DNA from 3 places in the Streptomyces litchfieldiae genome. Region 3 is predicted to be linked to each of the others. Evidence: riboswitches for the same ligand, from Rfam matches in the RefSeq annotation. Region 3 holds a riboswitch; each other region holds the start of a gene.
What was found. A riboswitch is a leader RNA that binds a small molecule or an ion and turns the genes downstream of it on or off. The one in region 3 is predicted to bind cobalamin.
Positions count from the first base shown of each region.

Region 1: it holds a riboswitch for cobalamin, as region 3 does, so the genes downstream of both, RM590_RS27540 (prenyltransferase/squalene oxidase repeat-containing protein) here and metE (5-methyltetrahydropteroyltriglutamate--homocysteine S-methyltransferase) in region 3, are expected to answer to the same signal.
Region 2: it holds a riboswitch for cobalamin, as region 3 does, so the genes downstream of both, RM590_RS19875 (cobalamin biosynthesis protein) here and metE (5-methyltetrahydropteroyltriglutamate--homocysteine S-methyltransferase) in region 3, are expected to answer to the same signal.

Region 1 covers NZ_JAVREL010000019.1:130,972-140,743, reverse strand. The annotation lists gene RM590_RS27580 (Nif3-like dinuclear metal center hexameric protein) at 1-459, opposite strand, end outside; gene RM590_RS27575 (hypothetical protein) at 643-1,911, shown strand; gene RM590_RS27570 (class I SAM-dependent methyltransferase) at 1,946-2,629, shown strand; gene RM590_RS27565 (DUF5336 domain-containing protein) at 2,767-3,606, shown strand; gene RM590_RS27560 (prenyltransferase) at 3,661-4,752, opposite strand; gene RM590_RS27555 (class I SAM-dependent methyltransferase) at 4,749-5,474, opposite strand; gene RM590_RS27550 (glycosyltransferase family 4 protein) at 5,479-6,762, opposite strand; gene RM590_RS27545 (TetR family transcriptional regulator) at 6,911-7,525, shown strand; cobalamin riboswitch at 7,527-7,676, shown strand; gene RM590_RS27540 (prenyltransferase/squalene oxidase repeat-containing protein) at 7,800-9,119, shown strand; gene RM590_RS27535 (SCO2322 family protein) at 9,116-9,772, shown strand, end outside.
Region 2 covers NZ_JAVREL010000011.1:204,476-214,247, forward strand. The annotation lists gene RM590_RS19870 (cobyric acid synthase) at 1-1,399, opposite strand, end outside; gene RM590_RS19875 (cobalamin biosynthesis protein) at 1,416-2,378, opposite strand; cobalamin riboswitch at 2,507-2,637, opposite strand; gene RM590_RS19880 (hypothetical protein) at 2,724-2,915, opposite strand; gene RM590_RS19885 (inorganic phosphate transporter) at 2,931-4,154, opposite strand; gene RM590_RS19890 (class II aldolase/adducin family protein) at 4,223-4,897, shown strand; gene RM590_RS19895 (alpha/beta hydrolase) at 4,951-6,021, shown strand; gene RM590_RS19900 (hypothetical protein) at 6,099-7,472, shown strand; gene RM590_RS19905 (ABC-F family ATP-binding cassette domain-containing protein) at 7,619-9,217, shown strand; gene RM590_RS19910 (helix-turn-helix domain-containing protein) at 9,520-9,744, shown strand.
Region 3 covers NZ_JAVREL010000001.1:67,105-76,876, reverse strand. The annotation lists gene RM590_RS00330 (CbiQ family ECF transporter T component) at 1-357, shown strand, start outside; partial or broken gene RM590_RS00325 (transposase) at 363-698, opposite strand; gene RM590_RS00320 (ABC transporter ATP-binding protein) at 881-2,512, shown strand; gene RM590_RS00315 (ECF transporter S component) at 2,509-3,402, shown strand; gene RM590_RS00310 (prenyltransferase/squalene oxidase repeat-containing protein) at 3,399-4,895, shown strand; gene RM590_RS00305 (DUF4430 domain-containing protein) at 4,975-5,460, shown strand; gene metE (5-methyltetrahydropteroyltriglutamate--homocysteine S-methyltransferase) at 5,573-7,888, opposite strand; cobalamin riboswitch at 8,041-8,258, opposite strand; gene gabT (4-aminobutyrate--2-oxoglutarate transaminase) at 8,699-9,772, opposite strand, start outside.

The DNA of each region.
Region 1 (9,772 bases), on a different contig from region 3:
CTCGGCCAGCGTCAGCGGGACGTCGAGCTCGCAGATCCGGCCCAGGCCGCGCCGGCCGGCGGGGTCGCTCGGGTCGGGCACCAGGGGCCCGGTGACGCGCAGGCCGAGGGCGGCCGCGAGGGCGTCGGAGACGCCGGGGTCGGCCCGGTCGGCGTTGGTGTGGGCGACGTGGAGGGCGACGCCGTTGCGGATCAGGGTGTGCACGACGCGGCCCTTGAACGTGTCGGCCGCGACCGAGGTGGTGCCGCGCAGATAGAGCGGGTGGTGGGTGACCAGCAGCTCGGCGCCCAGCGCCACCGCCTCCTCGGCGACCTCCTGGACGGGGTCAACGGCGAACAGCACCCGGCTCACCTCGGCGCCGGGGTCACCGCAGACGGGACCCACGGCGTCCCACGCCTCGGCCCGCTCCCGGGGCCATAGAGTGTCGAGCGCGGCAATCACGTCGGAGAGTACGGGCACGGGCCCAGGCTACCTGTCCGCCGGGGCCCCGGGACCTGCCCCGGGGGAGTTGACGCGGATGCACACCGGACCCCGGTTGATCTTGTAAAACGGGCAACGGTCACCCTTATGTATGAAGCCGTAGCTGCCGAGTTGTTCGGCTCGCAGTGCGAACCTAGCGTCCTCGCTGGAGGTGAGCGACTTATGACGGCCCGACCGGCGTTGCTGCCCGTGCCGCTGACGATCGCGGCCGGAGGTGCCTACGCGGCCCGACTGATCGCCGGATACGGCGACGGCGGCTGGTGCCCGGAGCGCTGGACTCTGGACGGCCCCGAGCCGTACGCGGTCCGGCTGCCCGGCGGACAGCCGGAGGACTCGGACAGCGCGTTGCAGCCGCTGGCCGACGGGCGGGTGCTCATCGCCCGCCGGGCGGACGGCCGTTACCACTTCTCGCTGCTCTACCCCTCCGGGCCCGACACCGGTGAGCTGCTGCTCGGCGCGGTGGAGTGCGAGCGGCTGACGCTGCTGCCGCCCGCGCCGGACGGGGCGCGTGTGTACGCGCTGGCGTCGCAGACCGGGGGCTCGGCGCCGGGCACCGCGCTGTGGCTGGTGTGCGGCGGCGCGTTCGGCCCGGAGCTGGTGACGGTGCTGGCCGGGAGCTGCGCGGGCGGCGCCTGGCTGGACGGCGACGGCCGGCTGCTGGCGCTGGACCGCACGGACGAGTCGGGACGCACGCGAACGGTGACGGTGGACGTGCAGCACGGCGGCGAGCCGGCCGAGTTGCTGCGGATCGCCGAGGACAGCAACGACCGGCTGCTGCTGGCCGATCCGGACAGCGGGCTGCTGCTGGTGCGCTCGGACGCGCCGGGCGAGGACCGCATCGGCTGGGGGGTGCTGGGCAGCCACCGGCCGGTGCGTTTCCCGGAGGCGCTGCATCCGGAGGGGGGCGTGCGCGTCACGCCGTTCGCCGTGCAGCCGGGGCAGGCGCTGGTGCCCGAGAGCTGCGGGGTGGCGCTGCGGATGACCACGGATGTGGCGGACTGGGTGGCGGTGTGGCGCGCCGGGCAGCGGGAGCTCCAGCATCTGGCCGCGCCGGAGGGCTGGCTGGCGGGCGCGGGGCTGTGGACGGTGGACGGCCGGCTGTTGCTGCCGTATGTCTCGGAGCACACGCCGTGCGGCCTGGCCCGGCTGGACGTGCCCGATCCCCCGCGGAGTCCGGCGTCGCCCGAGCCCGCGCCCGAGGCGTCGTCCGAGGCGTCGTCCGAGCCGGCTTCGCAGCCCGACCAGGAAGTGGCGAAGGCGGAGAACGCGGAGGTGGCGACCGGGGAGCCCACGGTGCCCGAGGAGCCGCCGAGCGCCGGGAACGCGGCGGATCCGGCGGCCACCGACCGGCCCGCCGAGCACCCCGAGCCTCCGGCGCAGGTGGCCAAGCCGGTACCACTCCAGCAGGCGCCGCTGGCCCGCATCGGCTGACCCGCGCGCACGGCGTTCGAACGCATGGTGCAGCATGGGGCACACGACCGGCACAGGGGGAAAAGTGGAGCAGGACGTCTTCGACGCCTTCGAGGCGGCGAAGGGCTTCATGCCGGCCGACGAGGGCCGCGCGCTGCACGCGGCGGCCACCGAGGCCGCGAGCGCGCTGCGGCTGCCGCTGTTTGAGATCGGCAGCTACTGCGGCCGTTCCACGCTGCTGCTCGCCGACGCCGCCCGCCGGGCCGGCACGGTCGCCGTGACCGTGGACCATCACCGGGGCAGCGAGGAGCAGCAGCCGGGGCAGGAGTACCACGACCCGGAGCTGGCCGATCCCAGCGATCCGGGCCGCGTGGACACGCTGCCGTTCCTCCGCCGCACCCTGGCGGAGGCCGGCCTGGAGGAGCACGTGGTCGCCGTGGTCGGGCGGTCGCCGCAGGCGGCGGCGGCGCTCGGCGGGGGCGGCGGCGGCCGGTTCGGCCTGGTCTTCATCGACGGCGGGCACACCGAGGCCCATGCCACGGCCGACTTCGAGAGCTGGGTCCCGCAGCTCGCGGAGGGCGGGCTGCTGGTGATCCACGATGTGTTCCCCGACCCGGCCGACGGCGGCCAGGCACCGTACCGTGTCTGGCGGCGGGCCCTGACCGGCGGCGCCTTCACCGAGGTGTCCGAGTGCGGGTCGCTGCGCGTGCTCAGACGTACGGGACCCGGTGGCTGCTAGGTCACGGCGGCATCACAAGCGTGTCGCCTGGGAAACAGTAAGCCCCTTCCCCGGGACCCGGGGGGACATCATCCGTACGATGGGGCCTCCCGGTTTCCTGACCCGACCATGACGACGAGAACGACGAAGGATCTGACGTGAACAACCGCTCGCTCTCCCGAGGCGATGCACTGGTAGGCGGGGCAGCGATCGTGCTGTTCATCGCCTCGTTCCTGGACGCCTGGGCTGCCGAAGGCGGCACTCCGAGCTGGAACGGCTGGTCGTCGGACTGGTTCCCGGTACTGCCCTCGCTCTTCCTCGCCGGCATCATCGGCGCCGCGCTGATCATCTCCTCGCGTTTCGTGGCGCAGCCCACCAAGGAGTTGGCGGGGCTGCGGCTGGACCAGTGGGGCATCGCGCTGACGGTGAGCTCCGCCTGGGCCGGGCTCTGGACGATGATTGGTGGCCCCGAAGGACTGGAGGCGGGCTCCGGTCTGATCCTCGGGCTCATCGCCGCCCTGGTGCTGGCCGGTGGCGCGGTCGCCACCCCGCTGGTGCCCGCCCTGAAGCTGCCGCTCCTGTCGGCCAACCCCAGCCCGCAGCCGGGTGCCCCGGGCGCCGGCCAGCCCTACGGCGCGCCGCAGCCGGGCTACGGCTACCCGGGCGGCGCCCCGCAGCAGCAGCAGCCGTACGGCGTGCAGCCCGGTCAGCCGGGTCAGCCGCAGCCGGGTCAGCCGGGGATCCAGCACCAGCCGACGCAGGCCGTGCCGGCCACGCCGGCGCCGGGTGCCGCCGACCCGAACTTCCAGCCGTTCTGGTTCGCCGTGCCGGCCTCCCGGCCGCTGTACGGCGAGGACGGGTCGCCGACCCCGGTGGCCGAACTGGCGCCGGGCACCTGGTACCTGGCCGTCGAGCAGCGGGGGCAGGCCCTGGTCGCGCAGACCCAGGACGGCCGCCGTGGCGTGCTTCAGGACACCTCGGGGATCCAGCGCGGCTGAACACGCGTAACCAACTGACGGAAACGGCGGTGGCCTTCGGGCCACCGCCGTTTCTCATGCCGTCTCCCGCCCGAGGCAGCAGCCCGGGTCGGGGTCCAGGCCGGTGGGCAGCCGTTCGCCGCCGAACACGGCGCGGGTGGGCTCGTCGCCCGTGAGCGCGGCCACGGCCAGCAGCACAGCCCCGGCGGTCCACGTCGTCAGCTCGGCCGGCCACACCGCGTCGTCGGCGTAGACGTAGCCGGTCCAGTACAGGCCGTCCTCGGCGCGCAGATGGCCGATCCAGCGCAGCACCTCCACGGCCCGGGCGTCCTGGCCGGCCGCCCACAGGGCGAGGGCCAGTTCGGCGCTCTCGCCGCCGGTGACCCAGGGGTTGCCCGCGACGCAGCGCACGCCCAGGCCCGGGACGGCGAAGTCGTCCCAGCGCGCGGCCAGCCGGGCGGTCGCCGCGGGGCCGCGCACCGCGCCGGCCAGCACCGGGTAGTACCAGTCCATGGAGTAGCGGGACTTGTCGAGGAAGCGTTCGGGGTGGGCGCGCACGGCGTGGCCGAGGCGCCCGGCGGCCAGTTCCCAGTCGGGCTGGGGGGCGCGTTCCAACTCGGCGAGCGCGAGGGCGCAGCGCAGCGCCTGGTGGACCGAGGCGGAGCCGGTGAGCAGGGCGTCGGGGACGGCGGTGCCGTCGGGCTCGCGGCGCCAGCCGAGCTGGCCGCCGTCCTGCTGGAGGCCGAGGGTGAACTCGATGGCCGCGGCGACCATGGGCCACATGCGGCGGCGGAACTCCTCGTCGCCGGTGGCGAGATAGTGGTGGAGCACGCCAACGGCCGGATAGGCGCAGAAGTTGCTCTCCTTGCCGCGGTCGGTGGGGCGGGCGGCGGCGCCGTCGGCGTAGGCGGCGTACCAGGAGCCGTCGGCGTTCTGGTGGGCGGCGAGCCAGGCGTAGGCGGCGGCGGCGCGCTCGTGTTCGCCCGCGGTGTCCAGCGCCATGGCGGCCTCGACGTGGTCCCAGGGGTCGAGATGGTGGCCGGCGAACCAGGGTATGGCGCCGTCGGGGCACTGGACGGCGGCGATGCCGGCGGCGGTGGCAGCGGCCTGCCGGGGCGTGAGCACCCCGGGCAGCGCGAGCCGTTCGGTGCGCTCCGGGCGCCTCACGCACGCCCCAGGCGCGGCTTGGTGGCGTAGGCGACGAAGCTCTTGCCGAGCACGGGGTTGAGGAGGCTCTCGGCGGCGCGGGTGGCCAGCGGGCGCTTCATCAGGTCCCAGACGAGCAGCTTGTGGTAGGCGCGGACCGGCAGGGCGGTGTCGTTGTCCACGCCGAGGGCGCACTTGAGCCACCAGTAGGGCGCGTGGAGCGCGTGGGCATGGTGCGTGCCATAGGGGCGCAGGCCGGCCTCGGTGAGGCGCGCGAGGAGTTCGTCGGCGCGGTAGATGCGGATGTGGCCGCCCTCGACCTGGTGGTAGGCGTCGGACAGCGCCCAGCAGACGCGTTCGGGCCCGTAACGGGGCACGGTGACGGCGATCCGGCCGCCGGGGCGCAGCACGCGGACCGCCTCGGCGAGCAGGCCCTTGTCGTCCGGGATGTGCTCCATGATCTCGGAGACGATGAGCGCGTCGAAGGAGTCGTCGGGGAACGGCAGGGCGAGGGCGTCGCCCTCAACGGCCAGGGCGGCGGCGCCCGTTGGGGCCTCGCCGGCCTCGCGCATGGCGGCCAGCCAGCGGGCGGTGGTGGCGACCTCGGCGCCGTCGCGGTCCAGGGCGACGACGTGGGCGCCGCGCCGGTAGCACTCGAACGCGTGCCGTCCCGCGCCGCAGCCCAGGTCCAGGACGCGGTCGCCGGGGGCGAGGGGAAAGCGGGTGAAGTCCACGGTCAGCACGCGGTCAGCTCCTTCGTTGCCCGGGGCCCGCCGCCAGCGCGGCCCGGTAGTGCTCCGCGGTGCCGCGGGCGGCCTGTTCCCAGGTGAAGCGGCCAAGGACGCGGGCGCGGCCGGCGGTGGCGATCCGGGCGCGCAGGTCCTCGTCGGCGAGGAGCCGGCCGAGGGCGGCGGCCAGGGCGCCGGCGTCGCCGGGCGGCACGGCCAGGCAGGTCTCGCCGTCGGGGCCGGCGACCTCGGGGATGGCGCCGCCGGTGGTGGCGACCAGGGGGGTGCCGGCGGCCATGGCCTCGGCGGCGGGCAGGCAGAAGCCCTCGTAGAGCGAGGGGACGCAGGCAACTTGGGCGCCGCGCACCAGGCCGGCCAGCTCGGCGTCGCTGATGCCCTTGACGAACTCGACGCAGTGCCGCAGCCCGAAGCGGTCCAGCGCGTCGGCGACCGGCCCGTCGCCGGGCCGGTGGCCGACGACGACGAGGTGGGCGGCGGGGTGTTCGGTGCGGACCTTGGCCAGCGCCTCGACGAGGTGGACCAGGCCCTTGAGGGGCACGTCGGCGCTGGAGGTGGTGACGATCCGGCCGGGGACCCGGGGCACGGCCGGGTCGGGGTGGAAGACGCGGGCGTCGGCGCCGATGGGCACGACGTGCACGCGCTCGGGGCGGACGGCAAAGTCGTCGATGATCTCGCGGCGGGCGGCGCCGGAGACGGTGAGCACGGTCGGCAGCAGGCGGGCGACGCGTTTCTGCATGCGCGTGAAGCCGTACCAGCGGCGCACGGACCAGCGGCGCTTGCGGTCCCGGGCGGCGGCCAGTTCGAGGCGGCGGTCCACGGTGATGGGGTGGTGGATGGTGGTGACCAGCGGCAGGCCGAGGCGGTGCAGGCCGAGCAGGCCGTAGCCCAGCGTCTGATTGTCGTGAATCACGTCGAACTCGCCGCGCCGGGCGGCGAGTTCGCGGCGGGCCCGGAGGGAGAACGTCAGCGGCTCGGGGAAGCCGCCGGTCCACATGGTGGCCACTTCCAGGACGTCGATCCAGTCCCGGTACTCGCCGCGCCCGGGGGTGCGGAACGGGTCGGGCTCGCGGTAGAGGTCGAGGCTGGGCAGCTCGGTGAGGGGAACGCCGTCGTCGAGGACGGGGTAGGGCTGGGCGCCGATGACCTCGACATGGTGGCCGAGCCGGGCCAGTTCGCGGGAGAGGTGGCGGACGTAGACGCCCTGACCGCCGCAGAACGGGTTCCCCTTGTAGGTCAGCAGGCCGACCCGGAGCGGGCGGTCCTGGTCGGCCTCGACTGCCACGCCGCCCCCTCTGCCTGTTGCTACTCGCGGGTACTGACCATAACGCGCTTCCCGTCAGCGGAAATGTCCCGAGCCAGGTGATTATCACCACGCGCGCTTGCCGAGTAAACTGCCCCCGTTTGTCGAGTCCGGCTCCGGAGCGCCCACCATGACCTCCCGAGGACCCCAGCCGGCCGCCCCGGCCAGGACGGAGCGGCAACAGGCCCGCAGGCGGCGGATTCTGGACGTCAGCACGGAGCTCGCGGCGGCGGGCGGCTTCGAGGCCGTGCAGATGCGGGAGGTCGCCGAGTCGGCGCAGGTCGCGCTCGGGACCCTCTACCGCTACTTCCCGTCCAAGATCCATCTGCTGCTGGGCGTGCTGCACGACCAGTTGGAGCAGTTGCACGCCACGCTGCGCGAACGGCCGCTGACCGAACGGGACCCGGCCGAGCGGCTGGTGCGCACCCTGAAGCGGGCGTTCCGTTCCCATCAGCGCGAACCGCGGCTGGCGGAGGCGATGATGCGGGCGCTGCAGTTCGCCGACGGCTCGGCGCGGGCGGAGGTCGGCGCGGTGTCGCGGCTGACCTCGACGCTGCTGATGGACGCCTCGGGGCTGACCGGGCCGGAGGCGGAGGCGCACATGAGCGCGGTGCGGGTCATCCAGCACACGTGGCACTCGTCGTTGCTGTACTGGCTGTCCGGAAACACCACCCTCGCCGAGGCCCACGCGGACATCGAGACCGCCTGCCGCCTGATGAGCCGGGCCCCGTCCCCGCCGTCATAGGAGGGCTCCGCGCGCCGCTAGTATGGCTTTTTCAGTCATAGCCACGAGCAGGGGAAGCCGGTGCGATTCCGGCGCTGACCCGCAGCCGTGAGCGGGCCCGGCCCCACCGGTGCCCGCGAGCCGGAACGCCTGCCCGTGGTGCGCACTGGCCTCCGGTCACGCGAGTGACGGGCACCGTCGAGGAGTACGGCGCTGAGCCGGGTGCCCCCGCAGCGCGTCCCCGCGCCGTGGTGGTTAGCCGTGCCGGCGGACCAGCACAGCGAAAGGCATCCGCGTGTCCCTCCCTTCCAATCCGCGCCGACGGTTCACCGGCGCCGTCGCGCTGGCCGGCGCCGCCGTCCTGCTGACGGCCCCGGCCGGCGCCGCGTTCGCCCAGTCCCCGGCGGCCGCCGAGCCGCCCGCCGGGCTGTTCGGCGACGCCGACCCGAGTTACGACGGCGTGTGGCGGCAGTCCGTCGCGCTGCTCGCGCACCACACCGCCGGCTACACCCCGGCCGGGGAGGCGGTGGACTGGCTGACCGGCCAGCAGTGCGACGACGGTTCGTTCCTCTCCTACCGCCCCGACCCGGCCCAGCCGTGCGGCGACGTGTCCGGCGCCGACACCAACGCCACCGCGCTCGCCGTGCAGGCGCTGGCCGCGCTGGGCGGCCACGAGGCGGCGGTGGACTCGGCGCTGACCTGGCTGACCGGCGTGCAGAACGCGGACGGCGGCTGGAGCTTCAACCCCGGCGGCGCCTCGGACGCCAACTCCACGGCGCTGGTCATCGGCGCGTTCGCCGCCGCCGGGCAGCAGCCGGGCGAGGTGGAGCGGGACGGCAACTCGCCCTATGACGCGCTGCTGGGCTTCCAGTTGGGCTGCGACACCGCGAACGAGAACGAGCGCGGGGCGTTCGCCTGGCAGCCGGACCCGGAGAGCGGGGATCTGTTCGTCAGCGACCTGGCGACGGTGGACGCGGTGCTCGGCGCCTACGGCAGCGGGCTGGTGGTGGACCCGGAGGTCCCGGAGGCCACGGCCCAGCCCCTGGGGTGCGGCGACGCGGCGGACGGCGGCCCGACGGAGGAGGCCACGGCGAGCGAATCGCCGGACGGGGCGGACGCGTTGGCGCCGAACGAGGCGGCGGGCGCGGCCGGTGCCGCGTATCTGGCCGGCGCGCTCGACGAGGGCGGCCAGCACCTGGTGTCCACGCCGCCCGGCGGCGAGGAGCAGGCGGACTACCTGGCCACCGCGCGGGCCGTGCTCGCCCTGTCGGCGGGCGGCCTGGCCGAGGAGCGGCAGGGCCCGCTCAACTGGCTGATCGAGCACCACGCCGAGTGGCCGGACTACGCGGCGAGCCCGACCGCGCTGGGCACGCTGGTGCTGGCCGCGCACGCGAGCGGGGTGCCGCCGGAGGACTTCGGCGGGACGAACCTGATCGACCAGCTCAACGCGCTCGGCCCCGACCCGGACGACGCCGGGGGCGCGAACGGCGGCGCGGGCGCGGCCGAGGACGACGACGGGGGCCCGGGCGCGGTCGTGTGGGTGGTCGGCGCCGGCCTGTTGGTGGGCATCGCCATCGGCGTGGTGCTGACCCTGCGCAAGGCCCGCCGCGCATGACCGGCTGGCTGCCGTGGGGCCGCCGTGCGCCGCTGGCCATGGCCGTCCTGCTGGGGCTGGCGGGTCTGGTCGCCGGGGCGGGCGCGGCGCCCGCGGCGGCGGACGACTCCGGCTACCGGTACTGGTCGTTCTGGACCTGGGACGAGGCCGACGGCGGGTGGGCGTACGCGACCCAGGGGCCGGGCACGCTGCGGCCATCGGACGGGGATGTGCTGGGGTTCCGGTTCGCGGTGAGCACCGAGTCCTCCGACACCCAGGAGCCGCGCGGCGAGAGCGACTTCGCGGCGATCTGCGGCGACGCCGCGGAGTCCGGCGGTGAACGGGTCGCGCTCGTCATCGACTTCGGGACCGCCGAGGACGCGCCGGGCGGCGAGTCGCCGCCGCAGCCGCGCACCGAGTGCGCCGAACTCCCGGACGGGGGCACGGCGGCCGAGGCGCTGGCGGCGACGGCCGAGCCGTTGCGGTACAACTCCGACGCCCTGCTGTGCGCGATCGCCGGCTATCCCGAACGCGGCTGCGCCGACCAACTCGGCGGCGGCTCCGAGGAGTCGAACGCGTCGGAGGGCGACGCCGAGGACGGCGGTGGCGGCGGCTCCGCCGGCGCCCTGGCCGCGGGCGCGGGCGTGGTGGTGCTGCTGGCCGCGGCCGCCGTG
Region 2 (9,772 bases), on a different contig from region 3:
CGAGCTGCGCCTCGCGCAGCGCGCCGAACGCCGTGCCGGGCGCCGGCGTGAAGTCCCGGCCGGCGTCCGCCGCGATGCGGGCCAGGAACGCCCGGCGGAACGCGTCGCTCTCCAGCGAGCCGTGCCAGTGGGTGCCCCAGACGGACCCGACGCGGCAGCCGTCGAGGAACGGCTCGCCGCCGGTCACCTCGGCGACGCCGTGGTGGATCTCGTAGCCCGCCACGGGCGCGCCCAGGGCCGAACCGGCTGGGCGCGCCAGGGCCTTCTCGGCGGCGAACCGCACCCGCACCGGCAGCAGGCCGAGCCCGGCGACGGTGCCGGCCCGGGACTCCACGTGGTCCTCGATCACTTCGCCCAGGATCTGGAACCCGCCGCAGATCCCCAGCACCGGCCGTCCCTCGGCGGCCCGCCCCAACAGTGCGTCGGCCAGGCCGCGTTCGCGCAGCCAGGCCAGCGCCCGCACCGTGCCGCGGGTGCCCGGCAGCACCGTCAGATCGGCGTCGGCCGCCTCCTCGGGCCGGTCGGTGAAGCGCACGGCGACGCCCGGCTCGGCGGCCAGCGCGTCCACGTCCGTGAAGTTCGACATCAGCGGCAGCGCCACCACGGCGACCCGCAGCACGTCGCGGCCGTGCGGCGGGGCGGTCTCCGTCTCCCGGAGGGTGCCGCGCAGCGACAGCCGCAGCCCGTCCTCCTCGTCGATGCCGAGGCCGTGCCGGTGCGGGAGGACGCCGAGCACCGGGCGGCCGGTGAGGCCGCGCAGCATGTCCAGGCCCGGGGTCAGCAGCGCCGGGTCGCCGCGGAACTTGTTCACCAGATACCCGGCGACCAGCCGCTGGTCGGCCGCCGACAGCAGCGCCGTGGTGCCGAAGAAAGAGGCGAACGCGCCGCCGCGGTCGATGTCGCCGACGATCACCACGGGCAGGCCGGCGGCGCGGGCCAGCCCCATGTTGACGATGTCGCCGTGCCGGAGGTTGATCTCGGCCGGGCTGCCCGCCCCCTCGCAGATCACCGCGTCGTAGCGGGCGCGCAGTTCGGCGAGGCAGTCGGTCACGGTGCCCAGCAGCCGCCGTTGCCGCTCCTCGTGGTAGCCCCGGGCGCTCACCTCGCCCACGGCCCGGCCCAGCAGCACCACCTGCGAGCCGCGGTCGCCGCCGGGCTTGAGCAGCACCGGGTTCATCAGGGCGGTCGGCTCGGTGCGGGCGGCGGCGGCCTGCATCGCCTGGGCCCGGCCGATCTCGGCGCCCTCGCGGGTGACGAACGAGTTCAGCGACATGTTCTGCGCCTTGAACGGCGCGACCCGCACGCCCTTGCGGGCCAGCCAGCGGCAGATCCCGGCCGTGACCACGCTCTTGCCCGCGTCGGAGGTGGTGCCCGCCACCAGCAGCGCCCCGCCGGTCACCGCCGTCCCTCCCCGGTCACCGCCGTCCCTCCCCGGTCACGCGTTCCCCGGTCAGGCGCTCCCCGGCGGCGCGCGCCGCGCAGCACACGACGAGCGCGAGCGCCCCCACGCGGCGGGACAGCGCCACGGCCCGTTCGATGTCGGCCACCTCGACGGGCCTTCCCCCGGCGTTGAGCACCGGGCGGTGCTCCACCCGCCCGCCGTAGGACAGCGTCCCGCCCAGCCGCACCCCGAGCGCCCCGGCGAACGCGGCCTCCACCGGGCCGGCGTTGGGGCTGGGGTGGCGGTGCCCGTCGGCGCGCCAGGCGCGCAGCGCGCCGCGCGGATCGGGGCCCGCGGCGGCGGCCAGCGCGGCGGTGAGCCGGGCCCCGGGCCAGCCCGCCAGATCGTCCAGCCGGGCCGAGGCCCAGCCGAAGTTCCGGTGCCGCGGCGAGCGGTGGCCGACCATCGCGTCCAGCGTGTTGACCGCCCGGAACGCGGCCAGCCCCGGCACCCCGGCCGCGGCGCCCCACACCAGGGCGCCGACGACCGCGTCGGAGGTGTTCTCGGCGACCGACTCCACGACGGCGCGGGCCAGCGCCCGTTCGTCCAGCGCGGCCGGGTCGCGCCCGCACAGCCGGGGCAGCAGCTCCCGGGCCCGGTCCGTGTCGCCGGCCGCCAGGGCGGCGCCGACGGCCCGCGCCTCGCGCGCCAGGCCGGTGCCGCCGAGCACCGCCCAGGCGGTCGCGGCGGTCAGCGCGGGGGCGCCGGCCCGGCCGGCGCGGCGGGCGAGCAGCGCGGCGAGGGCCGCCGTGCCGCCCGCGCACAGCGCGGTGTACAGGGCGCCGGCGGCGCGGTGGTCGCGCCACAGGCGCCGTTCGAGGGCGGAGGCGGCGCGGCCGAAGCCGGCCACGGGGTGGCCCCGGCGGGGGTCGCCGGTGAGCAGGTCGCCGAGGTAGCCCAGGGCCATGCCGTACGCCGTCGCGTGGGGTACGCGCATGACCTCAGCCGCCCGTCGTCACACCTCGCGGGGGTGCGGGCAGGGCAGGGGTGGGCGGGGAAGCGCCAGTCATAACGGGGTGTCCTCACTCAGGGTCCGCGCCCTGGTTCGACGTGACCGGCGGTGAGAGTCTCCTGGCTCCCGGATCGACGCTTCCCCCGGCCTTCCAGCTCCGGGATTCGGTGGGGCCGTGACGCACGGTGGGGGAGGGCTCCCCGGTGACAGTGGCGGGACCGCGCCGGATTCGCACCGGCTTCCTCTCCTGCCGCCGTTTGGCACCGAAGAGTCCACCATGTGCCGCGGAACGCCGTCAACCTCGCCTTCCCGGGAGGACGTTCCCCCGGCTCAGGTGGCGACGATGAAGATGCCGTAGCCGACCGCCGCCGCGCACAGCGCGAACGACAGGTATCCGGCCGGCCGCGTCCGCGAGGTGGCGGAGCCGGTCCGGATGCCGACGGAGAAGAGGCCGACCAGCGCCACGGTCAGCAGCACGGAGACGAGAACGACCTGGCCGAGGACGGCCCATTCGATGTGCACGGATGACCCCGGACTTCAGGAGAGGGCGGAGGAGGCGGACGGGGAGGGCGACGGCGCCGCGGCGGGAGCCGGAACGGTCACCGGGGCGGGCCCGGCGGGTGCGTCGATGTCACCTTCGCGGTCACTGTCGTTCACCTCGGTGTCGTTCACATTGGAGTGGTCGACCGGCTTGCGGCGGGCCAGCAGCCAGATGCCGACGCTGGCGACGACCAGCAGCGCGGCGACAAGGGCCACGCCCCAGTCGCCCCGCTCGGCGAGCAGCGCGCCCAGGGCGCCGATGGTCCCGGCGGCCGGCAGCGTCATGCCCCAGGCCGCGACCATGCGCGTCGCGGTGGACCAGCGCACCACGCCGCCCTTGCGGCCCAGGCCGCTGCCCATCACGGAGCCGGAGCAGACCTGGGTGGTGGACAGCGCGAAGCCCATGTGGGACGAGGCGAGGATCGTGGTCGCGGCGCTCGTCTGGGCGGCGAACCCCTGCGGCGGCTCGATGTCGGTCAGGCCCCGGCCCATGGTGCGGATGATGCGCCAGCCGCCCAGGTAGGTGCCCAGTGCGATGGCGGCCCCGGCCGAGGTGATGACCCACAGCGGCGGGTCGGCGCCGGGCGCCAGCGAACCGCCCGCGATCAGGGCCAGCGTCATCACGCCCATCGTCTTCTGGGCGTCGTTGGTGCCGTGCGCAAGGGAGACCAGCGCGGCCGAGGCGATCTGCCCGGTCCGGTACCCCCGGGCGCTGTAGCGCTCGTCGGCACCGCGCGTGAGCCGGTAGGTGAGCCGGGTGGCCAGCAGCGCGGCGGTCCCCGCGACCAGCGGCGCGGCGATGGCGGGGATGACGACCTTGGCCACGACGGCGTCGCCGTTGACCGCGCCGGTGCCCACCGAGGCCACGGTCGCGCCGATCAGGCCGCCGAAGAGGGCGTGCGAGGAACTGGAGGGGAGGCCCGCGAGCCAGGTCAGCAGGTTCCAGAGGATGGCCCCGACGAGACCGGCGAAGATGACTTCGGGCGCGATGCCCGCCTCCTCGTCGATGATGCCGCCGGAGATGGTGCGCGCGACCTCGACCGAGAGGAACGCGCCGACGAGGTTCAGCACCGCCGACATCGCCACCGCCGCGCGCGGTTTCATGGCCCCGGTCGAGATGGTGGTGGCCATGGCGTTGGCCGTGTCGTGGAAGCCGTTGGTGAAGTCGAACGCCAGGGCCGTGATGATCACGATCGCGATCAGCAACGTTATGTGTTCCATGTATCGGACAATCATTCGGCGGGTCGGGGGCAAGCGCCGTTAACGTAGGGTGAATAGGTGAACGAGAGATGAACTTGTGGCGGCGTGTTCCCGCCGAATGGCGGCGGGCCTGGAAAGAACTGATCGAACACGCCCGGCGGACGGTCGCCGACGGCCTCGTCGTGGGCACCTCGGGCAACCTGTCCGTGCGCCTCGGCGACACCGTTCTGGTCACCCCGAGCGGCGTCCCGTACGACCTGCTGCGCCCCCGCGACCTGCTGGCCGTGGACCTGGCGGGCCGCCCCCGCGCCGGCACGCTGCCGCCGACCAGCGAGCTGCCGATGCATCTGGCGGTCTACCGCACGACGGACGCCACCGCCGTGGTCCACACCCACGCGGTGCACGCGACGGCCGTCTCCACGCTGGTGGACGAGCTGCCGCCGATCCACTACATGACCGCCGCCCTGGGCGGCCCGGTCCGCGTCGCGCCCTACGCCATCTACGGCAGCGACGAGCTGGCCGCCCACATGCTCACCGCCCTGCGCGACCGCACCGGCTGTCTGCTGCGCAACCACGGCACGGTCGTCCACGGCCACAGCCTGCGGCAGGCGTACGACAACACGGCCCAGTTGGAGTGGATGTGCCGCCTCTGGCTCACCGCCACCGCGAACCCCGGCCGGACCCCCACCCTGATATCCGAGGCGGAGCTGACCCGCGTCGGGGAGAAGTTGCGCCACTACGGGCGGCACCGGCCCGCCGCGTAACAGACCCGCCGCTCCGGTGGCACGGCACGCGGTCCGCCACCATGCTTGGGGGCATGCGTCGGCGCACGACGGCGGCCGTGGCCGCCACCACACTGCTGAGTGCCGGGGCGGTCGTGGCCGCGGTCGCCGCTGGGCGGTGGGCCTATGACGCCGCCCGCGTCCGGCGGCCGCCCGGGTTCGCGGGGGCGCGGCTGTCCGTGCACTCCACGGCGGCCGGACAGGTCACCCTCACCCGCTCCCTGCACTCCCTCCGCCGCGGCACCTACGGCCTGGCGGGCAAGTCCTGCCACGCCGTCGTCGGCCCCCCGCTGGAGGTGCGCGCCGGCCCCGACAGCGTTGTGCGGCGCCTGGAGCGGGTCGACCACGGCGAGCTGACCCCCGGCGCCCCGGTCACCCTCACCCCGCAGCTGCACCTCGGCACCCCCGAGTCCGCCCTCGGCATCACCCACACCGACGTCTCGATCCCCGCCCCCGACGGCCCGCTGCCCGCCTGGTTCATCCCCGGCTCCCGCGACACCTGGGTGATCGCCCTGCACGGATTCGGCGCCACCCGCGAACACCCGCTCAACATCGTGCCGTTCCTGCACGACCAGCACCTCCCCGTACTCATCCCCGCGCACCGCGGCGCCTGGCGGGACGCCGACGCCGCCCTCGGCTACGCCCTCGGATACGGGGCCCGGTGCGTCGTGCTGTACGGCTGGTCCACCGGCGCCGCCATGGCCCTGCGCGCCGCCGCCCACTCCGAGGCCCGCGACCGCGTCGCCGGACTCGTCCTCGACTCGCCGGTCCTGGACCCGGCCGCGACCCTGCGCGCCCTGGCCGCCCGCCGCGGCGTTCCCGGTCCGCTGCTGCCGCTGGTCACCGGCGGCCGGCCGCAGAAGGCCGCCGAGCCGCCGCCCGCGCCCCCGCCGCCCGGCGAGAGCGGCGCCCCCGTGCCGGTCCTCGTCCTGCACGGCCCCGGCGACACCGTGGCCCCCTGGGACGCCTCCCGCGACCTGGCCGCCCGCCACCCCGAGAGCGTCACCCTCCACGTGATCGCCGACGCCGAGCACGCGGCCATGTGGAACGCCGACCCGCCCGCCTACGAGGAGCGGCTGCGCCGTTTCCTGACGCCGCTCATGTGAGCCCGCCGAGCGCGTCCATATGCCCCTGCGGGGCAGGGGGTTTGGGCTTTCCCGGCCCGACCGGTGAAACTGCTCACGTGACGTCCCGAACTCCGCGTGAGCCCCGGTTGCGACTTGTCCCACAAACCCCTCCCCAGCGCGCCGCGACGAGCAGGCGCCCGCAGGCCGGCAGACGCACGCCCACCCCGCCCAGAGGCGTCGCCCCCCAGGACGAACTGGCCCGCCGCGCGCGCGTTCTGCTCGCCGACGCCGTCCGGCTGGCCCACTGGGCGCAGCGCACCAACACCTCGCCGGAGGCCGCCGCCGACCGCGCCGCTGCCGAGCTCGGACTGACCGTCGGCCAAGTGCGCGACCACTGGGGCCGCGCCCGGCTGGCCGGCCTCATCGAGCAGGGCGGCGAGGGCGCCGAGGCGGTGCGCGCCGGCTGGCGGCTGCGCGCCTGGGACCGCGACGACACGGCGGCGCTGCGCGGCTGGGTCGCGCTGTTCGACGCCTGGTCCCTGGCCCGTCCGGCCCCGCCGGACGCCGACCCCGGCGCGGTGGCCGACGTCGTCGCCGCCGTGCCCCAACTGCTGTCCGTGATGTATCTCTCCGACGGCCCGGTCACCGGCGCCGGGCTCATCGACCTGGTCCGGCAGCGCATCCTCGAACTGCGGGCCGACCGCGGCCCGGCCGACGGGATAACGGACGAGGGCGACACCGCCGAGCTGGTCCGGCTGCTGGGCTGGGCGCTGGACGCCCTCGCCTCCGTCGGCGCCCTCACCCTCCACGCACGCGGCCACCACCCCGAACGGGCCCGCCTCACCGAACTCGGCGGCTGGGCGATGTGGACCAAGCTGGAGCACATCTGCATCGCCGCCCAGAGCCCGGCCGGGAACATCGAGCAGTCGGCCGTCGCCATGCTGCGCGGCTGCGCCGGCCTCACCCCCGGCCCGGCCCGCGCCGAGTACCGCGCCTGGCTGGCCGCCCGGCCCGCCGGCCCGGCCGTCACCGAGCTGCTGGAGGCCGCGCGCGGCGAGGACGCGCTCATCCGCGGCCTCGCGTTCGAGGCGCTGCGGGTGGTCGGCGCCCCCGCGCTGCCCGCCCTGCGCGCCGCCGCCGACGAGCCGGTCCTGCGCCCCTACGCGCTGCTGTGGCTGGCCGACCACGAGGCGGGCGACCCGCGCGACCACACCGACTCCCCGCACGGCGTGCTGACCCGGGCCGAGGCCACCTGGCTGTGGGTGGACACCGCCTCGGCCGCCCAGGAGCACGGCGCCGAGCGGCTCCTGCTGGACCACCTCGACGCGGCGCCCCAGCCCAATGTGGCCGACCTGGTCAACGAGATCCGCACCTGCGGCCACCCCCGCACGGTGCAGGTGCTGCTCGCCCTGGCCGCGGCCCACCCGGACCCCGCCATCGCCAAACGGGTGCGCCGGGCCGCGTTCCAGGTGCACACCGGTGGCGCGTGACCGCCCGCACCGCGACGGGGATATCCGCTTGCGCCGCGCCGTTAGAATGAACCGCATGGACATTCTGCTCCTCGTGCATTAGCGGACGTACGCCCTCCACCCGACCCGAGCCCGTACGTTCCCTCCCGCGTTCCTGGAGTCCGTCCATGATCACCGCCTCCGGCATCGAGCTGCGCGCCGGTGCCCGCGTTCTCATCGAGTCCGCGTCGTTCCGCGTCGCCCAGGGCGACCGCATCGGCCTCGTCGGCCGCAACGGCGCCGGCAAGACCACCCTGACCAAATGCCTCGCCGGCGAGGGCGTGCCGGCCGGCGGCACCATCACCCGCGGCGGCGAGGTCGGCTACCTGCCGCAGGACCCGCGCACCGGCGACCTCGACGTCCTGGCCCGCGACCGCATCCTGGCCGCCCGCGGCCTGGACACCGTGCTGCGCGGCATGCGGGAGAACGAGCAGCGCATGGCCAGCGCCCAGGGCGATGTCCGGGACCGCGCGATGCGCCGGTACGAGCGGCTGGAGACCGAGTTCCTCACCAAGGGCGGGTACGCCGCCGAGGCGGAGGCCGCCACCATCGCGGCCAGCCTCGGACTGCCCGACCGCGTGCTCGGCCAGCCCCTGCACACTCTCTCCGGCGGCCAGCGCCGCCGTGTCGAGCTGGCCCGCATCCTCTTCTCGGATGCCGACACCCTGCTGCTGGACGAGCCGACGAACCACCTCGACGCCGACTCCGTCGTCTGGCTGCGCGACTTCCTGAAGACCTACCGCGGCGGCCTCATCGTGATCTCCCACGACAACAACCTCATCGAGACCGTCGTCAACAAGGTCTTCTACCTCGACGCCAACCGCGCCCAGATCGACATCTACAACATGGGCTGGAAGCAGTACCAGGTCCAGCGCGAGGCCGACGAGAAGCGCCGCAGGCGCGAGCGGGCCAACGCCGAGAAGAAGGCCGCCGCCCTCAACGCCCAGGCCGACAAGATGCGCGCCAAGGCCACCAAGGCCGTCGCCGCGCAGAACATGGCCCGGCGCGCCGAGCGGCTGCTGGCCGGCCTGGAGGGCGAGCGGCAGCAGGACAAGGTGGCCAAGCTCCGCTTCCCGGACCCGGCCCCCTGCGGCAAGACCCCGCTGATGGCCGGCTCGCTGTCCAAGTCGTACGGCTCGCTGGAGATCTTCACCGACGTCTCGCTCGCCATCGACCGGGGCTCGCGCGTGGTCATCCTCGGCCTCAACGGCGCGGGCAAGACGACGCTGCTGCGGCTGCTGGCCGGGATCGAGAAGCCCGACTCCGGCGAGGTCGTCCCCGGCCACGGCCTCAAGCTCGGGTACTACGCCCAGGAGCACGAGACGCTGGACGAGAACCGCACCGTGCTGGAGAACATGCGCTCCGCCGCGCCGGACATGGACATGGTCGACGTGCGCAAGACGCTGGGCTCGTTCCTGTTCTCCGGCGACGACGTCGACAAGCCGGCCGGGGTGCTGTCCGGCGGCGAGAAGACGCGGCTGGCGCTGGCCACCCTCGTCGTCTCCTCGGCCAACGTGCTGCTGCTGGACGAGCCCACGAACAACCTGGACCCGGCCAGCCGCGAGGAGATCCTGGGCGCGCTGCGCAGCTTCACGGGCGCCGTCGTGCTCGTCACCCACGACGAGGGCGCGGTGGACGCGCTCCAGCCGGAGCGCATCATCCTGCTGCCCGACGGCGTCGAGGACCTGTGGAGCGCGGACTACGCGGACCTCGTCGCCCTCGCTTGAGGCGGCCGGGGTCCGTCGTTTGTGATCATGCGGGATGGATCATTCGGCCGACGCTTGATCATTCATCTGAGTGAGAGGCGTCGTACTTCGGCGTGTCACCGCGACTGACCCGGCTCTGCCCCTTCGAACACCGCTGACCTGCCCGTTCACCCCCGTCCAGGGGCCCGGCGGCGGCCGTCCACGCACCGGGCCGACGGCCGCCGCTGTCCGCTTGTCGTATGGACGCGGATGAATGGGTGGCCAGGAAGCTGGATAGGGGTGATCATGAGAGTCCAGAGCGCACTTCGCACGAGGAGGCACGAGTGGCCGAGACTCTGAAGAAGGGCAGCCGGGTGACCGGCACCGCGCGCGAGAAGCTCGCGGAGGACCTGAAGCGGAAATACGAGTCGGGCGCGAGCATCCGGGCGCTGGCCGAGGAGACCGGCCGGTCGTACGGCTTCGTGCACCGGATGCTCAGCGAGGCGGACGTCACGCTGCGCGGCCGGGGCGGCGCCACGCGCGGCAAGAAGGCGGCCCCCACCCCCTGATGGGGCGGGCCGGACCGAAGGCCCTGTC
Region 3 (9,772 bases):
TCCTCCGCCCCCCGCTACCTGGGACTGCCGCTGCTGCTGACCGGCGTCGCCGCCGGTGTCGCGGGATTCGCGCTCGGGGGGCGGCGGGTGCGGCGCAGCGGCTACCGCCCGGACCGCTGGCGGGCCGGTGAACTCCTCACCGCCGCCTCGGGCCTGGCCGCCGCCGCGCTGATGTACCTGTCCACCCGGGTGGACCCGGCCGACCTCTATCCGTCGCTGACCCCGCTGGCCTGGCCTGAGGTCTCGCCGCTGCCGCTGCTGGCTGTGCTGACGGGCCTGTTGCCGGCCGTTTTGAGTCCGCCCCCGCCGCTGGCGCCCTCCGCGTCCGTCCCGCAGCTCCAGGGGGCTTCCGCATGACGTTGTCAAGCCGTGCTGATCACAGGTGGTGCGGGTGGGTGGCACCGTCGGTCATGGACCAGGGCCCGCGAGACGTTCGCCCTGCGGCGGGCGAGTGCGATCACAGCCTGGGTGTGCCGCTTCCCTTCGGATCTCTCGTGTTGGTGGAACCGCTCGCAGCTCGGACCGGTCCAGGTGCTGACCGGCGCGGAGGTGGAGAAGGCGCGCCGCAGGCGCCGGTGATACCGCTGCGGGCGGTGGAAGTTGCCGCGGGTCCTGCCGGAGTCGCGAGGGGCGGGGGCGACGCCGCCGAAGGCCGCGAGGCGGTCCGCGGTGGGGCACGCGTCCGGGCCGCCGCCGACCGGCATCGCTCCGCACAGCGACCTTCCCGCCCTCCCCGATCGGCGGTGGAGTCGTCGTGGAGGGCCGGGCGGCCAAGCCTCCTGAGCCGTGAACGGCGGCCGCGTGAAAGCCACCCCCGGCCCTCCCGGGTGCCGCAACCCTGCGCATGGCTGGAGCGAATCCGGGAAGAAGGCGGAGCCGCGTGATCACGTTCGAGGAGGTGAGCTTCACCTACCACGGAGCGCCACGTTCCGCGCTGGCCGGCGTGGACCTGCGGATCGGGGAGGGCGAGCTGTGCCTGGTGGCCGGCCGCACCGGCGCGGGCAAGTCAACGCTGCTGGGCGCGGTCAACGGCCTGGTGCCCCGGTTCACCGGCGGTACCCTGGCCGGCCGGGTCACGGTCGCCGGGCAGGGCACCGAGAGCCACCCCCCGCAGGAGTTCGCCCACCTGGTCGGCATGGTGGGCCAGGATCCGCTGGCCGGCTTCGTCACCGACACGGTGGAGGAAGAACTCGCCTACGGAATGGAGCAGTTGGCCATCGTCCCGGACACCATGCGCAAGCGCGTGGAAGAGACGCTGGACCTGCTGGGCATCGCGGACCTGCGCCGCCGTGCGCTTCGTACCCTCTCCGGCGGGCAGCAGCAGCGGGTCGCCATCGGGTCGGTCCTCGCCGCGCACCCCGCCGTGCTGGTGCTGGACGAGCCGACCTCCGCGCTGGATCCGACCGCGGCCGAGGAGGTGCTGGCGGCGGTGCTGCGGCTGGTGCACGACCTGGGCACCACCGTGCTGATCGCCGAGCACCGGATGGAGCGCGTGCTGCAGTACGCCGACCGGCTGCTGTACCTGCCCGGCGACGGTACCGTCCGCGACGGCGCCCCCGCGGAGCTGATGGCGGACATCGACGTGGCGCCGCCCGTCGTGCACCTCGGCCGGGTCGCCGGCTGGGAGCCCCTGCCGCTGTCCGTTCGCGATGCCCGCCGCCATGCCCCGGCGCTGCGCCAGCGACTGGACGGCGTCCTCCCGCCCCCGGCGGTGGCCGGGCATGGCACGGGCGAACCCGCCCTGGCCGCCCGGAAGATCACGGTGGCCTACGGAACGGCCGTGGCCGTCCGCGAGCTGGACCTGACCCTGCGGGCCGGCGAGGTCACCGCGCTGATGGGCCGCAACGGGTCGGGCAAGTCCTCGCTGCTGTGGGCGTTGCAGGGCTCGGGGCCGCGCCGCTCGGGCAGCGTCGCGGTGGCCGGCGCCGACCCGGGCGAACTCGCCGCCCACGAGGCGCGCGCCCTGGTCGGGCTGGTGCCGCAGTCCGCCGCCGACCTGCTCTATCTCCACACCGTGGAGGAGGAGTGCGCCCAGGCCGACGCCGAGTCGGACGCGTCGCCCGGCACCTGCCGGGCCCTGCTGGAGCGGCTCGCGCCGGGCGTTCCCGGCCGCCACCACCCGAGGGATCTGTCCGAGGGGCAGCGCCTGGCGCTGGTGCTGGCCGTCCAGCTCACGGCCGCGCCGCGGGTGATGCTGCTGGACGAGCCGACCCGGGGCCTGGACTACCACGCCAAGCGCGCTTTCGGCCGGACCGTGCGCGACCTGGTGGCCGGCGGCGGCGCGGTGCTGATCGCCACCCACGACGTGGAGTTCGCCGCCGCCACCGCCGACCGGGTCACCGTGCTGGCCGAGGGTGAGATCGTCGCCGACGGCCCCACGGCCGACGTGCTGTGCTCCTCCCCGGCGTTCGCCCCCCAGGTCGCCAAGGTGCTGCGCCCGCTGCCCTGGCTGACCCCCGACCAGGTGGCCAGTGCCCTGACCGCGCCCCCCGCACCGGAGGCCGTCCGATGACCCCGCCTCACCTCCCGCGGCGCGCCACCGCCCTGCGGGTCGGCCCGCGTGCCGCCGCGGTGCTCCTGCTCGCGAGCCTCATCGGGCTGGCCATGTTCTGCTGGCCGCTGCTGGACCCGCCCGAGCCGCAGGCCATGGCGCACGCCGGGCACGCCCCGCTGCTGTTCGTCCTGCTGCTGCCGGTCGTGCTCGGACTGGTGCTCGCCGAGATCTCCGAAGGCGGCATCGACCCCAGGACCCTCGCGCTGCTGGGCGTGCTCGCCGCCGTCAACGCCGCGCTGCGGCCGCTCGGCGCGGGCACGGCCGGCATCGAGACGGTGTTCTTCCTGCTGATCCTGGCCGGGCGGGTCTTCGGCCCCGGCTTCGGCTTCGCGCTGGGAGCGGTCTCGTTGTTCGCCTCCGCACTCCTGACGGCCGGGGTCGGGCCGTGGCTGCCATTCCAGATGATGGCCGCCGGCTGGGTGGGCCTGGGCGCCGGGCTGCTGCCCCGCCGTCCCTCCGGCCGGGCCGAGATCGCGCTGCTGGCCGGCTACGGCGTCCTCGCGGCCTACGCGTTCGGCCTGGTGATGAACCTCTGGTTCTGGCCGTACGCCACCGGCCCCGGCACCGAGCTGTCCATCGACCCGGACGCCGGCTGGACCGACAACCTGCACACCTTCGTCCTCTACACCCTGGCCACCTCAACCTTCGGCTGGGACACCGGCCGGGCGCTGACCAACGTCCTGACCATCTGCGCGCTCGGCCCCGCCGTCCTGACCACGCTGCGCCGCGCCGCCCGGCGTGCCGCCTTCGACACCCCCGTCACCTTCGCCGGCCCGGCATCGGCGGCCACCGCGCCCGCCGCCACGACATCGTCCACACCGAGCGACGAAAGAGCACTCACCCGATGAACAGATCTCTGCGGCATGCCGCCGCGGCCCTGCTGCCCGCCACCCTGCTCGCGTCGGCGGCGCTGGTGATGTCCGGCACCGCTTCCCGTGCCGAGGCGCCGCCCGGGCCGGACGACCCGGCGGCCGCCGCCGCGACCTGGTCCATATCCAAGCTCACCGAGGGCACCCATGCCTCCGGCGACCACGGCCTGACCGCCGACATCGTCCTGGGCCTGGCCGCCACCGGCACCGCCGGCGACACCCAGCGCGCCGCCAGTGACTGGCTGGAGGCGAACGCCGGCGACTACATCACCCGCGGCGCCCCCGGCAGCGGAACGGTCTTCGCCGGCGGCACCGCCAAGCTCGCCCTGGTCGCCGCCGTCGAGCACCGCGATCCCGGCGACTTCGGCGGCCACGACCTCACCGGCCTGTTGCTGGGCCGCCTCCAGGAGTCCGGCCGCTTCACCGACGCCGCGCCCACCGGGGACATGTCCAACCAGTTCACCCAGTCCCTCGCCGTCCTCGCGCTGGACCGCACCGGCGACGTTCCCGACTCGGCCGTGGACTTCCTGGCCTCCACCCGGTGCCCGGACGGCGGCTACCCCCTCTCCCTGCGCCGCAACCCCGACCGCTGCACCTCCGACACCGACAGCACCGGACTCGCCGTCCAGGCCCTGCTGGCCGTGGGCCGCACCGCCGACGCCGAACCCGCCCTGGACTGGCTGGAGGGGCGGCAGCGGGAGAACGGCGGCTTCGGCTACGACACCACCAGCGACCCCAACTCCAACTCCACCGCGCTCGCCGTCCAGGCCCTCGTCGCGGGCGACCGCGACGAGGCCGCCGAACGGGGCCTGGCCTGGCTGCGCTCGATGCAGGTCGGCTGCGCCGGCGAGGCCGGGGACCGCGGCGCGGTCGGCTACCAGGAGCCGGTCGCGGACGGCATGGCGCTGCGCGCCACCGCCCAGGCCATCCCGGCCCTGGCCGGCGTGCCGCTGGGCGACATCGACGCCGCGGACTCCGCGCCCGGCGCCGTCCTCATCGACTGCGCCCCCGGCGGCGGCCCGGGCGGCGGTCCCGGGACTCCGGGAGACCCGCAGGGCGCGAGCGAGGGCGGCAGCGAGGGAACGTCCGACGGGACCGCGGACGGCGCCTCCGACGGGACCTCCGATGGGACCTCCGAGGGCGCGTCCGGCGGGACCTCCGACGGCGCTTCGGCCGGCGCCTCCGACGGCGCCTCGGACGGCGCGGCGCAGGGCGCGGAAGGCGGCGACGCCGCCTCCGGCACGCCGGGCACCGCGGGGGGCGCGTCGGCACAGGGCCCTTCGGCCGGCGGCACGGACACCGCCGGCGGCCCCGGCGGCAACGACCCCGCACCGCAGGGCGGTTCGGGCGGCTCCGGCGGCTTGGCCGCCACCGGCTCCTCGTCGCTGGCCGTCCTCGGCGGAGCCGCCGCCCTGCTGGCCTGCGGAGCGGCCGTCTGCCTCGTCGCGCGCCGCGGCCGGGCCGCGCGCTGACCGGCGGTGGCCGGTCCCGGCCACCGCCACCCGTACCACCGACCCACCAACACCTTCCATGTCACCGAGGAGATCAGCCATGCCCGCAACCCTGACCCGCCGTGCCGCAACCGCCCTGACCGCCGCGGTCACCGCCGCGCTCGCGCTCGCCGGCGGCACCGCCACACCGGCCGCCGCCGCCGACCCGGTCACCGTCTCCCTCACCCTCACCGGTCCGTCCGGCCTCATCTTCGACGGCGAGGTCACCACCACCGGCCACACGGTCACGCCCGTCTCCGGCGGCGCGCACCTGTGCGACGGCACCAACAACGGCGCCAACCCCACCGCCGGGGCCACCCCGACCGCCGCGCTGGATGACGCCGCCGACGACAACGGCTTCGACTGGGCCGGCGTCTGGTACAGCTCGTTCGAGGACTACCTGGTGACCACCATCGACGGCTACAGCCAGGACGCCGACCACTTCTACGAGATCAGCGTCAACGGCACCCCGACCCCGGTCGGCGGCTGCCAGTTCCTGCTCGCCGAAGGCGACGAGGTCGCCTTCACCTGGACCGAAATCTGGTGAGACCGCGCCGGGCCGGGCGGGAAGGCCGCGTCACCTCGCCGCCCGGCGCCGGCGGCGCGGCCGTCGGGGCCCGTCCGCGCGCGTGACGCGGACGGGCCCCGGCCCGGCGGTGTCACTCCGCGGCGGTGACGAGTTCGGCGCGGATCCGGCGCGCGGCGGTGACGAGGTTGGTCAGGGCGGCGCGGACCTCGGGCCAGGCACGGGTTTTCAGGCCGCAGTCGGGGTTGGCCCACAGGCGGTCGGGCGGGAGCGCCGCCAGCCCCTCGCGGAGCAGCGCGGCGACCTCGTCCGGGCCGGGGATCCGGGGGGAGTGGATGTCGTAGACACCGGGACCGGCCTCCCGCGGGTAGCCGGCGGTGGCGAGTTCCTCCGCGACGCGCATGTGGGAGCGGGTGGCCTCCAGGCTGATGACGTCGGCGTCCAGGTCGTCGATCGCCGCCAGGATGTCGCCGAACTCGGCGTAGCACATGTGGGTGTGTATCTGGGTGGCGGGCCGCACGCCGCCGGTGGTCAGGCGGAACGCCTCGGTGGCCCACGCGAGGTAGGAGCCGTGTTCGGCGGCCCGCAGCGGGAGCGTTTCCCGCAGGGCGGGTTCATCGACCTGGATGACGCGGGTCCCGGCGGCCTCGAGGTCGGCGACCTCGTCCCGCAGGGCGAGGGCCACCTGCCGGGCGGTGTCGGCCAGGGGCTGGTCGTCGCGGACGAAGGACCAGGCCAGCATGGTGACCGGGCCGGTGAGCATGCCCTTGACGGGCCGCTCGGTGAGGGACTGCGCGAAGGAGGTCCAGCGCACCGTCATCGGACCCGGTCGGGAGATGTCGCCGGCCAGGATGGGCGGGCGGACGTAGCGGGTGCCGTAGGACTGGACCCAGCCGTGCCGGGTGGCCAGGTACCCGGTGAGCTGTTCGGCGAAGTACTGGACCATGTCGTTGCGTTCCGGCTCGCCGTGGACCAGGACGTCGAGACCGGCCTCCTCCTGGAAGGCGATGACCTCGCGGATCTCGGCCTCGATGCGCTCCTCGTAGGCGGCGGTGTCGATGTGTCCGGCGCGCAACCCGGCGCGGGCGGAGCGCAGGGCCGCGGTCTGGGGGAAGGAGCCGATGGTGGTCGTCGGCAGCGGCGGCAGGCCGAGGTGGGCACGCTGGGCCGCGGCGCGTTCGGGGTAGGCGTGCGCGCGGCGGGCGTCCGCTTCGGTCGTGGCGGCGGCGCGGGCGCGCACCGCGGGGTCGCGGGTGATGGGCGATCCGGCGCGGGAGGCGAGGTCGGCGCGGTTGGCGGCGAGTTCGCCGGCGATGGCTTCGGTGCCGTGGGTCAGTCCCTTGGCGAGGGTGGCGAGTTCGGCGGTCTTCTGGCGGGCGAAGGCGAGCCAGCGCCGGATCGCCGGGTCGATGCCGCGCTCGGCGGCGGTGTCCAGCGGCACGTGCAGCAGGGAGCAGGAGGCGGCCACGTCCACGCGGCCGGCCAGGCCGAGCAGGGTGCCCAGGGTGGTCAGCGACTTCTCCAGGTCGTTGATCCATACGTTGCGGCCGTCCACGACGCCGGCGACGAGCCGCTTGCCGGGCAGACCGCCCGCGGCGGCGAGGTCGCCGAGGTTGGCGGCGGCCGGGCCGGTGAAGTCCAGCGCGAGTCCCTCGACGGGGGACTGGGCCAGAACCGGCAGTGCCGCGCCCAGCCGGTCGAAGTAGGAGGCGACCAGCAGCTTCGGCCGGTCCGCGAGGCCGCCGAGCGCCCGGTAGGCGCGCTGGGCGGCGGCGAGTTCGGCCGGCGTGCGGTCCTGTACCAGCGCGGGCTCGTCGAGCTGGACCCACGCGGCTCCGGCGGCGCGCAGCGCGGCCAGGATCTCGGCGTAGGCGGGCAGCAGCCGGTCCAGCAGGGCCAGTGGCTCGAAGTCGGGGGCCACCCCGGGGGCGGGCTTGGCCAGCAGCAGGTAGGTGACCGGGCCGACCAGCACCGGGCGGGCGGTCAGGCCGAGCGCCCGCGCCTCGGCGAACTCGGCGAGTTGCTTGGCCGGGTCGACCCGGAAGACGGTGGCGGGGCCCAGTTCGGGGACGAGGTAGTGGTAGTTGGTGTCGAACCACTTGGTCATCTCCAGCGGCGGCGCGTCCTGCGTGCCGCGCGCCATGGCGAAGTAGCCGTCCAGGGCGTCCGCCGCCACGGCCGCTCGGTGCCGGTCGGGGACCACGCCGAGCAGCACGCTGGCGTCGAGCACGTGGTCGTAGAGCGAGAAGTCGCCGGTGGGGACCTCGTGGATGCCGTCGGCGGCGAGCTGCCGCCAGTTGGCCCGGCGCAGCTCGGCGGCCGCGGTCCGGAGGGCGTCGGCGGTGACGCGGCCGGCCCAGTAGCCCTCGATGGCCTTCTTCAGCTCCCGGCCCCCGCCCTGGCGGGGGTAGCCGTACACGGTGGCACGGACAGGGCTGGTGGTGGACATGGGACTCTCTCCTTCGCGAGTGCGCGTCCTCGTCCGGAAGAACGCTCCCGGGCGCGCGAAGGGAGGGGAACGCCGGGAGCGCGCGCTGCCGCGCATGCGCCGCCCGTGCTTCCTCCGACCCGCCCACGAGGTCGTCCGGAACTCCGCACGCCGGTGGCGAGCGGGCAGCGGCAGGTCTTCGGACTTACGGGCACGTCCACCGGAGTGGACACCTACTGGCCGTCGCTTCCCGGGCCCCTGCGGGCCCAGTGCGTGATGACGGCGGTCGTTCCCGTTCACCGCTGCGGGGCAGTCCCGGATTCTCACCGGGTTCCCTCTTACGACGCGCCTGCCTGGCGGGCAGGGCGAACCGGCTGCGCTCACGATCCTAGGGCTTTCCGGCCCGGCGCGGCAGGGCGTTCACCTGCCGGACGGCGACGGAACCCCCCCTTCCGGATCGCCGTTGGCACGCACGGCTGCCCAGGGCCGAGGTCAGGCCATCACCGTGACAGGTCGCATGGCCCGGTGGCACGCGCCCCGCGTCCGGATCGGGCGGAAGACCGGCCGGTCACCGGCGCAACGCGTCCTTCAGGCCCGGCACATCCGCGGCCGCCGGCTCCGGCCGGGGCGGCGGACAACGCCGTGCCGGGGACGGGATCCGCCTCCCGGAGGCCGGGTGCCCCCGCCCGGCCTCCCCACGGCCACGACGGCACCGAACGGCGATCTTCCTGGGCGCCCGGCTCGCCGCTGCGGCCAGCCGAACTCACAGCCGGCCGGTACCGCGCACCCATGGGGCACCACCGCGATCTCCGGTGCTGCCCCACACGTCGCTCACAGCCGCGACAGCGCGTCCTGAAGGATGTCCAGCCCCTCGTTCAGGAGGTCCTCGCCGATCACCAGCGGGGGCAGGAACCGCAGCACGTTGCCATAGGTGCCGGTGGTGAGAACGATCAGGCCCGCGCGGTGGCAGGCCCCGGCCAGGGTGGCCGTCGCGGCCGGATCGGGATCCTTGGTGCCCGGCTTGACCAGCTCCAGCGCGAGCATCGCGCCGCGCCCGCGCACGTCGCCGATCACCGGGTGCTTCTCGGCCATGGTCAGCAGCCGGGGCTTGATGATCTCCTCGATGCGGCGGGCCTTCGCCGGCAGATCGAGCTCGCGCATGGTCTCGATCGCGCCGAGCGCAGCCTCGCACGCCACGGGGTTGCCGCCGTAGGTACCGCCGAGCCCGCCCACGTGCGCGGCGTCCATGATCTCGGTGCGCCCGGTGACGGCGGCCAGCGGGAGGCCGCCCGCGATGCCCTTGGCGGTGGTGATCAGGTCGGGCACGATGCCCTCGTCCTCGCAGGCGAACCACTGGCCGGTGCGGCAGAACCCGGACTGGATCTCGTCGGCGACCAGCACGATGCCGTTCTCCTTTGCGAACGCGGCCAGCGTGGGCAGGAAGCCGCGCGCGGGCACGATGAACCCGCCCTCGCCGAGGACCGGTTCGATCACGATGGCGGCCGTGTTGGCCGCGCCGACCTGCTTGCCGATCTGGTCGATGACCTGTGCCGCGGCCTCCTCGGCGCAGTTCTCCGGGCCGGTGGGCCAGCGGTAGGGGTAGGCCATCGGCATCCGGTAGATCTCGGGTGCGAACGGTCCGAAGCCGTGCTTGTACGGCATGCTCTTGGAGGTCAGCGCCATCGTGAGGTTGGTGCGGCCGTGGTAGCCGTGGTCGAAGACGACGATCGCCTGGCGGCCGGTGTGGTAGCGGGCGATCTTGACGGCGTTCTCCACCGCCTCGGCGCCGGAGTTGAGCAGGATCGACTTCTTGGCGTGGTCGCCGGGGGTCAGCCGCGCCAGCTCCTCGCAGACGGCCACATAGCTCTCGTACGGCGTGACCATCGCGCAGGTGTGGGTGAACCG